Regions from separate parts of the Pseudomonas sp. CGJS7 genome, predicted to be linked through region 1. Evidence: riboswitches for the same ligand, from Rfam matches in the RefSeq annotation. Region 1 holds a riboswitch; the other holds the start of a gene.

What was found. Region 1 has a riboswitch for manganese ahead of V7787_RS05665 (TMEM165/GDT1 family protein). Riboswitches for the same ligand answer to the same signal wherever they lie in the genome.
Region 2: linked by a shared signal. The riboswitch ahead of V7787_RS22495 (TMEM165/GDT1 family protein) and the one ahead of V7787_RS05665 (TMEM165/GDT1 family protein) in region 1 are both predicted to bind manganese.

What each region holds. Positions count from the first base shown of each region.
Region 1 is NZ_JBAMDI010000005.1:127,785-132,981, forward strand. Features, by position in the region: gene V7787_RS05655 (SOS response-associated peptidase) at 1-248, shown strand, start outside; gene V7787_RS05660 (M48 family metallopeptidase) at 476-1,294, shown strand; gene V7787_RS05665 (TMEM165/GDT1 family protein) at 1,338-1,922, opposite strand; yybP-ykoY riboswitch at 2,010-2,150, opposite strand; gene V7787_RS05670 (class I SAM-dependent methyltransferase) at 2,191-3,189, opposite strand; gene V7787_RS05675 (2-hydroxyacid dehydrogenase) at 3,244-4,209, opposite strand; gene V7787_RS05680 (fatty acid--CoA ligase) at 4,503-5,197, shown strand, end outside.
Region 2 is NZ_JBAMDI010000038.1:57,406-62,602, forward strand. Features, by position in the region: gene V7787_RS22485 (aldo/keto reductase) at 1-641, opposite strand, end outside; gene V7787_RS22490 (hypothetical protein) at 718-1,662, shown strand; yybP-ykoY riboswitch at 1,767-1,861, shown strand; gene V7787_RS22495 (TMEM165/GDT1 family protein) at 2,002-2,592, shown strand; gene V7787_RS22500 (GGDEF domain-containing protein) at 2,739-3,878, shown strand; gene V7787_RS22505 (NupC/NupG family nucleoside CNT transporter) at 4,083-5,197, shown strand, end outside.

The sequences.
Region 1 (5,197 bases):
GGGAGGCCTATCCGGTGCAGGACCAGGTATGGCTGAGTTGCGCGGTGGTGACCCAGGCGGCCATGAATCAGCGTCGGCCGCTCATCCTCGACGAAGCGGGGCAGGCGGCCTGGCTTGACCCGGACACGCCGATTACCCGCTTGCACGAGCTGCTGGCCAGCCCACCGGCGACGCTGCGTGAGCGGGCCTTGGCCAATTTCGTCAATGACCCGAAGCTGGATGCGCCGGAGTGTCTTACCCCTGCTTGATGGGGGGCTGTGTCGGCCCTTTCGCGGGCAAGCCCGCTCCTACAATGATCGTGTTACCCCTGCTATAGGAGCGGGCAAGCCTGCTCATACCCACGGTCGTGTTACCCCTGTAGGAGCGGGCTTGCCCGCGAAGAGGCCGGATCAGGCGACGAAAATCTTCCCTGCGGCTATGGCAGCCACTGGCGACTCGGCCTAGGATACGGCGCATGTGGATAGGGAGTGTTTTCATGCGTAAGTCTTTTGTCGTCAGCCTGCTGAGCGCTGGCATTCTGTTGGCCGGCTGCCAGGCTGTGAATACCACCAGCGGCGGTGCTGTTGGCGTCGAGCGCCAGCAGTACATGTTCAGCATGCTCTCGACCGATGAGGTCAACCAGATGTACGCGCAGTCGTATCAGCAGACCCTGGGTGAAGCATCGAGCAAGGGTGTGCTCGACAAGTCCAGCGCCGATGCCAAGCGTGTGCAGGCAATTGCCAGCCGCCTGATCGCCCAGGCGCCCAAATTCCGCCCGGATGCCGCGCAGTGGGACTGGGAAGTCAACGTGATCAAGAGTGACGAACTGAACGCCAACTGCGGCCCGGGCGGCAAGATCATCGTCTACACCGGGCTGATCGATCAGCTCAAACTCACCGATGCGGAAATTGCCGCAGTGGTGGGGCACGAGATTGCCCACGCCTTGCGCGAGCATAGCCGCGAGGCCATGTCCAAGGCATACGGTGTGGAAATGGCTCGCCAGGGCGCCGGTGCCATCTTTGGCCTCGGCCAGAGCAGCATGGCCATGGCCGACACGGTGGTGAACTACGCCATGACCTTGCCCAACAGCCGGGCCAACGAAAACGAAGCCGACCTGATTGGCCTGGAGCTGTCGGCCCGTGCCGGCTACGACCCGAATGCCGCGATCACCCTGTGGAACAAGATGAGCAAGGCTTCCGAAGGTGCACCGCCTGAGTTCATGAGTACTCACCCGGCGTCCGCGAGCCGCATTGCTTCGCTGCAGGCGGCGATTCCGAAGGTGATGCCGCTGTATCAGGCTGCAGCCAAGCCGTAAATGCCTGAATCCAGGGGCTGCATGGCAGCCCCTGATGTGCCCTTTACCCAATCCAGCCACTGGCCTTCATTGCCGAATAGACGGCCACGATCGCCAGTACGAAGAACGCCGTTGCCGCCAGGCGGCGAATCAGCGTCAACGGCAGTTTGTCAGCCGCGAAGTTACCCGCCAGTACCACCGGCACGTTGGCAATCAGCATACCCAGGGTAGTGCCGATAATGACCATGATCAGGTGCGGATACTGCGCCGCCAGCATCACGGTAGCGACCTGGGTCTTGTCACCGATTTCGGCCAGGAAGAACGCAATCAGTGTCGTCAGGAATGGCCCGAAACGGCGAGCCGGGTTCTCGTCGTCATCCATCTTGTCCGGTACCAGCGTCCACAGTGCGGTGGCCGTAAAGCTCGCAGCCAGGATCCAGTGCAGGGCCGAATCGCTGAAGAAGCTGCCGACCCACGCCCCCACGGCACCGGCTGCGGCATGGTTGGCCAAGGTGGCGGCGATGATGCCGGCGATGATCGGCCAGGGTTTGCGGAAGCGGGCAGCGAGAATGAGTGCGAGCAGTTGCGTCTTGTCGCCGATCTCGGCCAAGGCAACGATAGCGGTGGGGACCAACAGTGATTCCAGCATCAGGATTCCTACGGGGGCGGGTCGACACGGCTATGACACGTACAGCCTCCCCGCCCCGGGTAAGGTGTGCGTGTCATAGGTCTTGTCAAACCCTCGATCCGTCTATGCGGATCTCGCCATGCAGGCGTGCATGGTGGGTCGCACGCGCCATGGTCTGTGGACCAAGTATGTTGACGCGTACCGGGCGAGCTGGGTGCTCGCGGGAGACTACTCCCCTAGGACGGTGCGGATTCTGCCTAGGCAAAACGCTTTCGGCAAGCGCTGTTTTTTATCCGCGAGTTGCCTGGTAGATGCGGAAACCGTCGGCCTCGTCACGTACCTGGCAGTTGCCCAATGCCCCTTCGATCAGTGGCTGGTAGCGCAGGAAACTGTTGGCGACCAAGCGCATTTCGCCACCTTTTCGCAGATGAACGGCCGATTTTTTCAGCAAGTTTTCCGAAGCCTGATAGTTGGTATGAACGCCGGTGTGGAATGGCGGGTTGCTCAGGATAAGGCTCAGTTCGGTAGGGGCGGCGTCGATGCCATCGCCGCTGATCACTTCGCCTTCCAGGCCGTTCGCAGCCAGTGTCAGGCGGCTGGCGGCCACGGCGAAGGCATCCACGTCCAGCAAGGTCACCCGGCTTTGTGGGTAACGGCGTTTGAGCGTGGCACCCAGTACCCCGGCACCGCAGCCAAAGTCCAGCATGTGGCCACCGGGCAGTCCGTCAAGATGCTTCAGGAGCAGGGCCGTACCTCGGTCGAGTCGGCCATGGCTGAATACCCCAGGCAGGCTGACCACCTGCAACGGGCCGTCTTCGAGGGCCAGCTCGAAGCGCTCGGCCAGGCTTTCCAGCGATTTTGCCTGCGGTGCCTGGTCGATGGTCACTTGCCACAGCTGGCAGTGCCGGGCGCTGTCGAGTTTGCGTGGCTTGCCAAAGGCCTGCAGCTGCTTGGCCGCGCCCTCGATGCCACCGCGCTTCTCGCCGACCAGGTACAGCTCGCGGCCAGCCAGGCGCGATGCCAGGGCGTTGAGCAGATAGGCGGCCAGCTCGCGGGATTTGGGCAGAAACAGCACGGCGCTGTCGAATGCTGCTTCAGGGGCCTCGACGCCGTAATGGCTGCGGCCTGCGAAGCGGCTTTCGAGCATGGCCTGATCGCCGGCATGCCAGGTCCAGGCCTGGGCCTTAGGCAACTGGCCGAGCAGGTCGTCGGCGGGGGCGCCGGCAATCAGCAGCGGCCCCTGAAACAGCTCTGCCTGACGGAGCAACACTTCACTGCGCGGGTCCATGGACGACGTCTCCTGGAAAAAAGTGGCGCAGTGTAGCAGAGGCGGGCGCCTGGCTCAGCTGACCACGCGGCGTGGCTGCCCGGCGAAGAAGGCCTGGGCGTTCTCGCTGAGCTGGCCGACGATGCGCTGGCGCGACTCCACGGCACCCCAGGCGCTGTGCGGGGTGATGATCAGGCGCGGGATGCCGGGCTCCAGCAGCGGGTTGCCGTTGACCGGCGGCTCCACGCTCAGCACGTCGGTCGCCGCGCCGCCCAGGTGACCACCGCGCAGGGCATCGGCCAACGCCTGTTCGTCGATCAGGCCGCCACGGGCGGTGTTGACCACCAGCGCGTTGGGCTTGAGCAGGGCCAGTTCGCGGGCACCGAGCATATGCCGGGTGTGCTCGTTCAGTGGGCAGTGCAGGGTCAGGGCATCGACTTGCGGCAGCAACTCGTCCAGCGGCAGCCGGTCGGCGCGCTCCGGGCGGCCAGGGATCTGCCCGCTCAGTACACGCATACCGAAGGCTTCGGCCAGCCTCGCCACTGCGCCGCCCAGTTCGCCGTGGCCGAGCAGGCCGAGGGTTTTGCCCTCCAGTTCGACGATAGGAAAGTCCAGCAGGCAGAACTGGCTGGCCTTGGCCCACTGGCCATCGGCCACCGCCTGGTTGTAGTCGCACAGCCGAGTGGCCAGGGCCAACAGCAGGGCCAGGGTATGCTGGGCGACAGACGGCGTGCCGTAGCCCTGGCAGTTGCACACGGTGATGCCCTGGGCGCGAGCGGCGGCCAGGTCGACATTGTTGGTGCCGGTGGCGGCCACCAGGATCAGCTTCAGTTGCGGGTTGGCGGCCAGGGTTGCGGCGTCGAGCATGACCTTGTTGCTGACCACTGCCACGGCGCCCTGCAAGCGTTCCGCGACCTGTTCCGGGCGGGTGGCGGCGAACAGTTCGAACTGGTCGAACTGCTGCTTCAGGGGCGAAAGGTCGAGGTCGCCAAGGTCCAGGGACTGGTGATCGAGAAACACGGCGCGACGCGGGCTGGGCATGAAGATCTCCGGTGGCAGGGAGGGATAAGGGCATAGTGGCCATTTGCGGGCATGCCCGCGCCCACAAGGTCACCACAACCCTTGCAGGAGCGGGCTTGCCGGCGAAGAGGCCCTCGGCTTCGGCGCAAACCTGAAGCCGCCGCCGCAGTGTCTAGCTCAACCTTGCTGCCCGTCAACGCCCGCCACTCATACCTCTGCCGCGCAAATCATTCCTTCGGCTGATTTGGCCGTCACATTGGCGAACTACAGTAAACCCAGACTTGTCCGGCCCGCTTTTCAGAAAAGGGATCCCCATGTTGCAGACACGCATCATCAAGCCCGCCGAGGGCGCCTATGCCTATCCATTGCTGATCAAGCGCCTGCTGATGTCCGGCAGCCGCTATGAAAAGACCCGCGAAATCGTCTACCGCGACCAGATGCGGCTGACGTATCCACAGCTCAACGAGCGCATTGCCCGCCTGGCCAATGTGCTGACCGAGGCCGGGGTCAAGGCCGGTGACACCGTGGCGGTGATGGACTGGGACAGCCATCGCTACCTGGAATGCATGTTCGCCATCCCGATGATCGGCGCTGTGGTGCACACCATCAATGTGCGCCTGTCGCCCGAACAGATCCTCTACACCATGAACCATGCCGAAGACCGCGTGGTGCTGGTCAACAGCGACTTCGTCGGCCTGTACCAGGCCATCGCCGGGCAGCTGACCACTGTCGACAAGACCCTGCTGCTGACCGATGGCCCGTACAAGACTGCCGAACTGCCCGGTCTGGTCGGCGAGTATGAGCAGCTGCTGGCTGCTGCCAGCCCGCGCTACGACTTCCCGGATTTCGACGAGAACTCGGTGGCCACTACCTTCTACACCACTGGCACCACCGGTAACCCCAAGGGCGTGTATTTCAGTCACCGCCAGCTGGTGCTGCACACCCTGGCCGAGGCCTCGGTCACCGGCAGTATCGACAGCGTGCGCCTGCTGGGCAGCAACGACGTTTA
Region 2 (5,197 bases), on a different contig from region 1:
GCCAGCGGCGACCAGATCGTCGTGCCCAGGCCCAGCTCGGCGTACAGCGGCGCGTATTCCAGTTCGACCCGCTCGCGGTGCAGCAGGTTGTATTGCGGCTGCTCCATGCTCGGCGCGTGCAGATGATGAGCGCGCGCGGCTTTGTGCGCTTCGCGGATCAGCGCCGCCGGCCATTCCGAAGTGCCCCAGTACAGCACCTTGCCCTGACGGATCAGCGTATCCATCGCCCACACCGTTTCCTCCACCGGCGTGTCGGGATCGGGGCGATGGCAGAAGTACAGATCCAGATGCTCCACCCGCAGCCGCCGCAGCGCGGCGTGGCAGGCTTCGGCGACGTGCTTGCGCGACAGCCCTTTCTGGGTCGGCCGCGGTTGTTCGTGCGCGCCGAAAAACACTTTGCTGGAGACGCAATAACCATCGCGCGGCAGGCCCAGATCGGCGATCGCCTCGCCCATCACCCGCTCGGCCTCGCCGTTGGCATAGCCTTCGGCGTTGTCGAAGAAATTGATTCCGCGGTCCCAGGCCGCGGCGATCAGTTCGCGCGCGGTGTCGCGGCCGATCTGCGCGCCGAAGGTGACCCAGGCGCCGAAGGACAGCGCCGATATCTGCAAGCCGGATGAACCCAATCGTCGGTATTGCATGCGCGGACTCCAATCCAGGGGTCGATTGCAGGCATGCTACGCCCGGATCGGCCATGAAGAAGGACGGTAAGCGGCAATGGCAGTGAAAACCCGGGGCCTGGTGGTGGGCCTGATCGCGATCGCCGCCGCATTGGCGGGCTGGCAGTACTGGCGCGCGAGCGCGCCGCAGGCGGCGAGCGCCGCGCCGGACGCCAGCGCGCAGGAGCCAACGCCGCAAGCACAGCCGACAACTTCGGTTCCGCCCGTCGACACACCGCGCAAGATCGAGCCGATCCGCGACAACTATCGCAATCCCCAGTTGGCCGAACTCAAAGGCCGCGCCGACGCCGGCGACAGTCGCGCCTCGTGCCAGCTCGGCATGGAACTGCTGCGCTGCACCGACACTTCGGCGGCCGAACAAATGCTGGCCGCGGCCGAGGAAAACTCGCGCCCGGATCTGCCGCCGGATCAACGCGCCTACATGACCAAGCTGGAAAACCGCGCGCGGCAGATGCTGGCCGAATGCCGCAACACGCCGGCCGATTCGTGGAAACAAGGCAACCACTATCTGCGCCAGGCCGCGCTGGCCGGCGAGCCGGAAGCGATGTACCGCTACGCGCGCGGCGATTCGGTGCTGGTCGACTACTCGCACATGAACTCGCCCGAGTTCGATCGCTGGCGTTCGGAGGCCGGCAACATGCTGCAGTTGTCGTTCGAAGCCGGCTATCTGCCGGCGGTGTTCGATCTGATGGTCGCCTACAGCGACAACTCCTCGCCGCTGACCGGATTGATCGCCAACGACCCGACCAAGGCGCGGGCGATGCGGATTCTGATCGGCCGTCTGGCCGGCCGCCCCACCGATCGTCCCGAATCGCGTTACGCCAACCTGGAACCGGCCGCGGCCGCGCTCGCCGCGCAATGGCAGCGCGAGTTTTTTCCGACGGTGAAACCGCCGTTGCAGAAGATGCCGCGGGTGATGCCGGCCGGATTCTCGGCGTTGTATTCCGATGAGCCCGATCAACCCGCCGCGTGCTCGCAGTGATCGGTGAATCCAGCGAATAGAGCGCGGCCCAATGCAGCCAATAGAGAACGCTTCTTATTTGCTGCGTGCCGGCGCGGGGCCGGCTACAATCGCCGCACTTTCCTCCTCCGGGGAGTAGCCCACCCGCCGCCGACCAGGTTCGCGGGGGCATGCGTCAACACACTTGGCCCTCAGGCCATGGCGCATGCACGGCAGCCGCGCGCGATCGTGCCCCGCTTCGGGACCACGGCCGGCGCAGCGACCACGGGCAAGACCGAAGGCAGGCGTTGCGCGAAACCCGGGTCGGGCCGCGTGGCGTTTGCTTTCGTGTCCACGCGAATGCCCGACCCCGGAGTTGTTATGGATCTGTCCTCTTTCCCGGCCTGGGTCGTCGCCACCGGGGTGTCCACCAGCACCGTCGCGCTCGCCGAAATCGGCGACAAGACGCAATTGCTGGCCCTGCTGCTGGCCGCGCGCTTCCGCAAGCCCTGGCCGATCATCGCCGGCATCCTGCTCGCGACCTTGCTCAACCACGCCCTCGCCGCCTGGTTCGGCACCCTGGTCGCGCAGTGGCTCAAACCCGAGGTGTTGCGCTGGGTGGTCGCGGCCAGCTTCCTGGCGGTGGCGCTGTGGACGCTCAAGCCCGATCAGCTCGATGAGGGCGAGACCAAGTTCTCCGCGCGCGGCGCCTTCATCGCCACCACCATCGCGTTCTTCTTCGCCGAAATCGGCGACAAGACCCAGATCGCTACTGTGCTACTGGCGACCCGCTACGAGCCGCTGTGGGCGGTGATCGTCGGCACCACGGTCGGCATGTTGCTGGCCAATGTGCCGGTGGCCCTGCTCGGCAGCCGTTTCGCCGACCGCCTGCCGTTGAAGACCGCCCGCTACGTCGCCGCGGCGGTGTTCGCGGCGCTGGCGCTGTGGGTGGGCGTGCGCGGCATCGGCTGATCGCGCCGGTTTAGTCCGGCCTGGTTCCGCCCCAGCGGAGACGCAAGTCGTAATCCCACGCCGGAAACGCGGATCCGGCGTGGGCTGGAGCGGCTCTCGCGCTATGCTCGCGACGGCGGCGGCGAGCCGCAGGGACAGGAACCGGGATGTACCAAGGCGTAGGCGGTCGGATGCGCGGCGTGATCGTGGCGCTGTTGTCGCGACCGGACGAAATCATGCTGGAGATCGGCGCCGGCGGCGAGCTGCTGGTGGCGCGGCTGCGCGCGGTGCTGGCGGCGATGTTGCTGCTGTTGCCGCTGTTCAACGCGATCGGCGGCGGCAGCGTCAAGGAAACCATGATCGGCCTGGGCGGGGCGATCGTGGTCAACGTGTTCTCGCAATTGTGGCTGGCGCTGGCCCGGCGCCAGCGCCGCTACCGCTGGCTGCCCTTCTCCACCGCCGCCTTCGACGTCACCGCCACCAGCCTGGTGCTGGTCGCTTTGGCCGTGCAGCATCTGCCGGCCGGGCTCAACAGTCTGATCGTGTGGTGCGGCTATCTGCTGGCGATCCTGATGACCGCGCTGCGCAGCGACGGCCGGGTGACCTTGTTCTCCGGCGTGCTCGCGCTGCTGCAGTACGGCTTGCTGATGGCCTGGGTGTTCGCGGTGGCCGACTCGCCCGAAGACCTGATGTCCAGCGACTACGGCGCGGTCACCCTGGGCAGCCAGACCCAGCGCCTGGTGCTGTTGGCGATGACCACGGTGGCCACCTCGATGGTGGTCTACCGGATGCAGCGGCTGATCGAGATGTCCGGCACCGACGGCCTGACCCGGCTGCCCAACCGGACCTGGCTGACCCACCGCATTCCGCGCCTGTTCGACGCGGTGCGCCGCGACGGCGGCAGCCTGACCCTGGCCCTGATCGACCTGGACCACTTCAAGCGGATCAACGACGACTACGGCCATCGCCTGGGCGATCGCAGCCTGCGCCATCTGGTGGCGGTGCTGCGCGAGCAGTCCGAGCCCAGCGAATGGCTGGTGCGCCTGAGCGGCGGCGAGTTCCTGCTGGTGATGCGCAAGCCGCTGGGCACCGCGTTCGAGGAAGTCGACGCGATCCGGCGCACCGTCGCCGAGCGTCCGTTCGAACCCGGCCGCGGCGCCGAGCCGCTGTGGCTGAGCTTCAGCGCCGGGCTGGTGACGTTTCCGCAGGAGGGCAGCGACCTGTCGCGGCTGTTGCGCCGCGCCGATCTGCGCCTGCAGCGGGCCAAACAGTCCGGCCGCAACCGGGTGGTGGCGCGGGATATCTGAACGATCGCGCCCGAGTCGGCCAGATCGGCCGCCGCCCGCAGCCGCCCGCGCAGCCGCCGCCGGCGCGCATCCGTACGTTTTTCAAGCCTTCCGCACTGCACCCGCGTTGCGCCGCGGCTTGCCGCCCAGGCGCCCAGCCACTAGGCTGCGCCGACTAATTAGACGTCAAAAAGCCGCCGGGGCTCCGGCGCCGGGGAGAGTGGAGTGGATTCGATTGCACGCGTGGGCTTCGGCCTGTTCGGTTTGGCGGTGCTCGTAGGCATTGCGTGGGTGTTTTCGGTCAAGCGCCGCGCGGTCGACTGGAAGCTGGTCGGCACCGGCATCGCCTTGCAGATCGCCTTCGCCGCGGTGGTGCTGCTGGTGCCGGGCGGCAAGGATGTGTTCGACGCGATCGGCAAGGGCTTCGTGCACGTGCTCGAATTCGTCGGCGCCGGCTCGAAGTTCATCTTCGGCGACCTGATGGACGTCAGCAAATTCGGCTTCATCTTCGCCTTCCAGGTGCTGCCGACGATCATCTTCTTCTCCGCGCTGATGGGCGTGCTCTACCACCTGGGCGTGATGCAGGCGGTGGTGCGCGGCATGGCCTGGGCGATCACCAAGGTCATGCGCGTGTCCGGCGCGGAGACCACCAGCGTCTGCGCCAGCGTGTTCATCGGCCAGACCGAGGCGCCGCTGACCGTGCGCCCGTACATTCCGAAAATGACCGAGTCCGAGCTGATCACGATGATGATCGGCGGCATGGCCCACATCGCCGGCGGCGTGCTCGCCGCCTACGTGGGCATGCTCGGCGCCGGCGACCAGGCCGCGCAGGCGTTCTACGCCAAGCACTTGCTGGCCGCCTCGATCATGGCCGCGCCCGCGACGCTGGTGATCGCCAAGATCCTGGTGCCGGAAACCGGCGAGCCGCTGACCCGCGGCACGATCAAGATGGAAGTGGAAAAGAACACCGCCAACATCATCGACGCCGCCGCCGCCGGCGCCGGCGACGGTTTGCGCCTGGCGCTCAACATCGGCGCGATGCTGCTGGCCTTCATCGCCCTGATGGCGCTGATCAACGCGCCGCTGACCTGGATCGGCGAGCACACCGGCCTGGCCGCGATGCTCGGCAAGCCGACCGACCTGTCGACCTTGCTCGGCTACCTGCTGGCGCCGATCGCCTGGGTGATCGGCACGCCGTGGAGCGACTCGGTGCTGGTCGGCGGATTGATCGGCGAAAAGGTCGTGCTGAACGAGTTCGTCGCGTATACCCACCTGGCCGACATCGTCAACGGCAAGGTCGCCGGCGCCACGCTCAGCGATGAAGGCCGCTTGATCGCCAC